Regions from separate parts of the Oceanobacillus sp. M65 genome, predicted to be linked through region 1. Evidence: riboswitches for the same ligand, from Rfam matches in the RefSeq annotation. Region 1 holds a riboswitch; the other holds the start of a gene.
What was found. Region 1 has a riboswitch for lysine ahead of ACTWPF_RS07210 (Na+/H+ antiporter NhaC family protein). Riboswitches for the same ligand answer to the same signal wherever they lie in the genome.

Region 1 (3,435 bases):
TATCCAATACTAGCAGCAACGGCTACAATGATAGCATATGGAAGCTGTGTTAGAACATGATCAATATGGTTGCTTCCCGCCCCTGTAGACGAAAGAATAGTTGTATCAGAAATTGGTGTACAATGGTCACCGAAGACTGAACCGGCAAGCACTGCTGCCAGAGATGGTAACAACATTGTTGTATCTGTTACTGCCGCTACCTCCGCTGCAATTGGTAGCATGATGCCAAATGTTCCCCATGAAGTCCCAGTTGCCAGTGCCATAAATCCGGAGATCAAGAAGAATAATAGCGGCAGCATCGACGAACTTATAGAAGCGTCATTTACTAATTGAGCCAAGTACTGACCTGTCTCCAACGTTCCAATTATGGAACCGATCATCCAAGCTAAAACAAGAATATAGATAGCAGGAAGCATGGTTTTCAAGCCTTCCACGATTACTTTAACTAAATTTTCTCTTGGTTTACTTTGCTGAAGATGGAATAAAAGAGCAGTAAGCACAGCAGCAACCCCACCAACAAATAACGATAAGTTAACATTAGTATTAGAGAAAATGGTTAAGATGGTCACATTAGAACCTGATGCAGCTGCCCCTGTAAAGATCATTGCTAAAACGGTTGCGAGAATTAATACAATGATAGGAACTAACAGATGATAAATTCTCCCGTTAGTATGTGCGGAAATTTTATTTCCAAGATCGCCTGGTACGTTTTTTTGTTCAGGGTCAACTAACTCCCCTGTTTCCATTGCACGCTTTTCATGGGTACGCATTGGTCCAATATCCAGCTTGAAATATGCCACAATGAATACGAGCAATACAGCTCCCAAAGCGTATAGGTTTAATGGGATCATTTGTATAAAAGCCTCTAATGGACGAATATCGGTAATCTCATTTGCTGCTAACAATCCACCAATTATTCCAATTATATAAGCACCCCAGCTTGATATTGGGGAAATTACGGTAACCGGAGCTGAAGTAGAGTCAATTAGATATGCAAGCTTCGCCCTAGATACTTTATGTCGATCAGTTAATGGTCTTGCTATTTGTCCCACTGCAAGACTGTTAAAATAATCATCAATAAAAATAATCAATCCGAGTACACCTGTCATGGCTTGTGATCCAGTACGTGTTTTAATTCGATGGATCATCCATTGCCCAAATGCTCTACTGCCTCCCGATGCTTGCAGAAAAGCAGTCATAATACCAAGCAATAATAGGAAACCTAGTAATAGAAGATTCCCAGTATTTGGCGCCCCATCTGCAAAAAATATGTTGCTAAAACTTGTGCCAATCTCTTTTAAGGAATCGAGAATAGAAAAATGATGAATAAACAATGCTCCTACTATAATTCCTACTCCAAGTGATACATAAATATTTCGTGTTAGCAATACAAGAAGAAGCATAAGTATTGCCGGTATGAGTGAAAATATCGTCCCTTCCATGCTGTTACCTCCGTTATTTTTTTGGTCGGTAGTAAAGGGAAATGTATGAATACCGCGATTGTCAAGTTCTGCCTCTGGAAGTAATTACCAGTTTATAAAAAGGCACAAAAAAGCAATGACAGAAAATAACCTATCATTGCTTTACAACATACGTTATCCTCCATTTCGATCAATAGTGCTCCATGCACACCAATGCATGACAGTATATCCCCTTTTCAAAGATATACCAGCTATAAATAAGTTTGACCCTTATTATGCTTCGGCAAACAACCCTTTCACCAGCTTTCATCGTTGTCATTCTCCAGCTGATTACTAATATTGCCCGCTCCTCTACCTCACCGATCTGATAAGATTTACTTATTGAATTTTCCTTATCTAATATTACCAGTCTCTTAGTCGTTATTCAAGTCATTTCGTGGAATGGAAATATTTGGACCATCTCCACTACTTTCCCCTCCACCACGATTATAAAACTCTGGAACGTCCCCCATGATAACTTTTGAATCCACATAAACCTTTGTGCTAATTGTTGTCGTTTCGGTTGTGAATGGAACTACTATTTGTACATTAACAGAAACAGGGATATAAATTTCGATTAACGCACCATTTAGTCCAATTTCTCTTTCTTCATATTTAACGTCTGACTGAATACTGCCGACAATTTCAAAGTGCACGGGGATTTTCGGCCCAAGGTTAGAAAGAATTGTACTCCCTGTTGCCTGGCCAATTGGAATTTCCACCACCGTTGGGTCCTGATTCGCTAATTCTCCTGGTGTATCCCCATATTCAATTGGGTCAAGCTCAGGATCATTTATATCCAAGGTTTCTCCTTTATTCATTCCATAAAGAAAGAACTCCGCCTTATTCGTTGCAATGCGAAGCGCTCTGTTTACAGCAACAGAATTCCAACCTAAAAGAGATACGTTTCCATTATTATCCATTCTTACATCCATGAGATCATCAAAACTAATATTTTCCGTTGATTTTACAGCCGCATTAATAGTTCTTGTTGCAAATTCTTCGGTTTTGACAACTGCAATATCCATCAACACTGGAGTAATTTTCTTATCAACAATTACGATGCTAAGTAAAACCATCAGGCCAAATAACACAATTGTAAAAAGAAAAACTGTTTTTGCTGGAGGTGTTGCTCTACTTGTACCATAACGTTTTCTAAATTTCACGTAAAAAAACCCCCTTAACACAAACTTATGCTTGTATTAAAAGGGCTAGAATTAAATATTAATCTACCAATACATCTTTTACTGTAACGTTTACAGTACGTTCCAAATCAATTTCATATGGGCTAGCTGTCGGATTTCCGTTTTCTTCTAGAATTCGAACAACTGGACGATCACATAAATTAGTGTTTTGCCTTATCACAACACCAATACGGCCATCACTTAATTCGATTGTTAATCCATTTGGGTAGGCAACAACACTCCGCTTAAACGCTTCAATCATTTCTTTATCAAATAAATTTACTGCTCCAGCATAAAGAATTTCCAACCCTTCATGTGGCAGCATAGCTTCACGATATACTCGTGAGCTTGTTACCGCATCAAACACATCCGCTATTCCAATTACTTTTGCATAAGTATGGATTTCCTCCCCTTGTATGCCTCTCGGGTAACCAGATCCATCAAGTCTTTCATGATGCTGATAAGCACAGTGGGAGATTACTGTTGGCATGTATTGGTGTTTACGAAGGTAATCAAAGCCCACTTGCGTATGCCCTTTAATTATTTCAAATTCTTCATCTGATAGCTTATCAGGTTTTTGCAGGATTTTTGGATCAATAAACATTTTTCCAATATCATGTAGCATTGCCCCTACGCCAATTTCTGTAAGCTGTTTAGTTGAATAATTTAACTCAACACCAATAGCAAGCGAATAAATCGTCACATTTAAAGAATGTTGAAAAACATAATTATCAGAGACAAAAATATCCGCCAATAGTGACAAGGATTTTTCATTTTCCTGTATGTTACTT
Region 2 (3,435 bases), on a different contig from region 1:
CTTCTTTAGAATAACAGATAAAATTTAGATTGGCAAGTCTTATTCGAAATTATTTATTGAAGAAAGAATTTAAAAGCTAGAAAACCTTAGTTTGTAGTCAATTTTAATCATCGAAGATACTCTACATTTAATGCAATTATGGCTACTTGAAATCGATGGGATTCAGCAGCAGTATATTTATCTCCATTGATTTTTGCCGTTCTAACATGTAATCTGATCTATTTTAAAAAGCTGTTAGCTAAAGGGGGAATGAGATTGTCTATGAATGAATAAACAAATCCAGAGGGTAGCCTGCTTAAGCTACCCTTTGTATTGTTGCTGTAAATTGACGTTATGCAGCATTTGCTTTATTTACTTTGGTTTTTGAAATCCCAATGCCACTAAATATATAAATAAGCGCGAAGATAATTCCAAGGTATGTCATGGGTGCATAGAGGAAGAACTCTCCTGTTGATACTTGCAGAGTATCTGCAACAAATGCACCTGTTACACCCCACGGTATGATTGGAGATAGAGCGGTTCCGGTATCCTCCATCGTTCTGGACCAATTTTTTCTTTGCAGACCAAATTTATCGTATAACGGACTAATGATAGGACCAATAACGGCGTATGTTACATAATAACTACCTGTTATGGTAAATAGAATGCCATGTAAAGTTAAACTAGAGGTCATCATTGCTTTCCCACTCTTAGCAAACTCGACAATCTTATCAAGTAAAACTTGTATTACTCCTGCTGATTTTAAGGGAGATCCGAAAATAGCAGCACTAATCAACAAAGCGACTGTGCCTAACATACTCGACATACCGCCACGTTGAAGTATCTCATCTACAATTGGCACGTTTGTGGAAGCAGTATAGCCTCCATCTAAGGCAGTGAACACTTCAAACAGCTCTCTCCCCTGAAATATTACCGCCAACAGACATCCCGCAATAATCCCTACTCCGAATACGGGAAGTGTCGGTTTTCTAAAATAAATTAACACCAATACTAAGAGAGGTGGAAGAATTAAAATCGGATTTAAAGTAAAATTATTGCTCAATGTTGATAATATGAGTTCCACACTCTCATTGTTTTCAATTTGACCATTAAATTGAAATCCTAAAATAAAATATAGGATTAGTGAAATAATATAGCCTGGAATCGTGGTCCACAGCATATGTTTAATATGGTCCACGATTGGCACGCCGGCCATAGCAGGCGCCATAATGGTTGTGTCAGATAATGGAGATAGCTTATCCCCAAAAAACGCTCCGACTACAATTGCTCCTGCCGTGTAATGTAAAGGAATACCGAGGCCAATGGAAACGCCCATAAGCGCAACACCCACTGTACCAATCGTTCCCCAAGAGGTTCCCGCCATAATGGACATAACCGAACAAATAATTGCCGTGATAATTAGGAATAAGGATGGGTCAATACTTTTCAGTCCATAAAACACAATTAATGGAATGGTTCCAGACAACATCCAAACACCAATTAGCATTCCAACAGCTAACAAAATTAATATCGCTGGAAGCATTGATTTTAATGTTTCTACAAGATCCTCTTCAATTTCACTCCATTTAATCCCCCAAATGAGAGATAAAATAATAACAAGTACCCCAGCAGAAATTAATACAATCGTGGTGGGTGCGTCAAGATATAAAATTCCGCCTAAAACTACGGAAAATGATAAGACGAGTAGTAATATGGCTTTCCAGGTTGATAGTTTCATATGTAGTTTCCCCTCGTATAGTATATTTAGGCATTCATTTTTTGCCTATCTTCTCTTCCAATAAATTCATAATTAAAATAGCGGTTGAATTTAAACGCAAGACGTTTGTCTGGTTATGCCGGGATAAATATCTTCTTCATTAAGTTTACCTCCATCCTAAATTCGTTTTCTGTCGTCAATGGAGGTTAAAAAAACACACAAAAAAACAATGATAGAAAAATAACCTATCATTGTTAACAATATGGTATCTTCCATTCGATCAGTAGTCCTCCATGCAGACGTGCATGACAGTATGCCTCTTGTTAAAAGACATCCCAGCAATAATAAGCTTGACCCTTATTACACTTCGGCGAGCATCCCTTTCATCAATCATCTCTGATGTCATACTCCAATTGATTACTGATAATGTTCGCGCCTCTACCTCACCGAGTTGGTAAGGTAACTATTAAATTTTTCAGTATAACTATACATGTCTACTTTTATAATTGCAAGAATATTGTTTTTTGTTGATTGGTTTTGTTATATATTTCTTTCACACCGAAATTCCAGTTGATTCTTTCTATAAGAAAAGATTCCTGTCTACCTCATTCATTGCTTCACTTAACCCCATCGCTAATAACAATAGAAATCCAAACCCCATCACAACACCATTCCCTAGCAATCCAACAATTAAAAAGGTAAGTCGTTTAGACTTAATCCAAGAAAAGATAGCTAATACAATTCCAATGGCTGATAAAACAATAAAAATGGTAGCGTCTATATGAATATTAGGATTCGGTCCCCTAAAGAGGAATATAATGAAGCAAATAAACACCATTAGTAGGGAAGCAATACCTAATATCATACCTGTTTTCTTCTTACTATTCATCGAAACTTCTCCTTAATTAGAAAATTATATAGAAAGATTTCCTGTTTATGGTCATCTTTCCCCTTACTTCCGCCAAAACGTGGAACACTCTGCCTTGTCCATCATATTAAAACGAATCATCTTGTCGAGTAATGTGTAATCAACAGAACTTTCCCAAGGGATGCGGACAAGCTGCTTTGTATAATCATAACCAGCCTCTACAATATCATGGGCGAAATGGTTAATTCCTACCGCCTCTGGGGCCACAGCTAAATGTTTTTTGGAAACACTAAATCCAATAATATAGGTGCCATGGTCCGTGAACATAGGCTGGTTCCAAGCTATTCTGGACTTTAGATTAGGAAAGGTTTCCTTTACCCAACTCAAAACCTCTATCATTCTCTCTTTATGTTGTGGGTCAATTTGCGCTACATATTCTTCCAACGTTTCCATCGTGTTCCCTCCTATTTTTACTGATAAAAAAATACTTATTAACCAAAGTTCCTGTCCAAGAATAGAAGGAAATAACTCCCTGCGCATAGAAATGCAGCAACTTGAGTAATCAGATAGACAGAAAGCTCAGTTGCGGTTAATTTCCTTTCTCTCTTAATCTTTTTAAAATGTCGGTAAAAATAGAAGGAGCATAAGAGTAGTACAATAGCCGATAATTGAAATACGTTTTCCAATATATTTACCAAAATATCACCTCATTGAATACCGAATTTTAAAATCACTTATTTACCCTAAATCTGACCGACAAGACCGGCAGCAAGTAGTAAAAAAATATGTAGGAGAATATTAAAGAATTAAAATATCCATTTAAAAGAGTATGCACCCAAGTATATCGTAACATTGATGCGGAGCACTTTAA

Region 2: linked by a shared signal. The riboswitch ahead of nhaC (Na+/H+ antiporter NhaC) and the one ahead of ACTWPF_RS07210 (Na+/H+ antiporter NhaC family protein) in region 1 are both predicted to bind lysine.

Annotation. Positions count from the first base shown of each region.
Region 1 is NZ_JBQQCJ010000001.1:1,526,649-1,530,083, reverse strand. It holds gene ACTWPF_RS07210 (Na+/H+ antiporter NhaC family protein) at 1-1,442, opposite strand, end outside; lysine riboswitch at 1,608-1,783, opposite strand; gene yunB (sporulation protein YunB) at 1,835-2,626, opposite strand; gene ACTWPF_RS07200 (HD-GYP domain-containing protein) at 2,685-3,435, opposite strand, start outside.
Region 2 is NZ_JBQQCJ010000004.1:191,109-194,543, reverse strand. It holds gene nhaC (Na+/H+ antiporter NhaC) at 332-1,717, opposite strand; lysine riboswitch at 1,973-2,145, opposite strand; gene ACTWPF_RS16045 (hypothetical protein) at 2,277-2,585, opposite strand; gene ACTWPF_RS16040 (iron chaperone) at 2,649-3,017, opposite strand.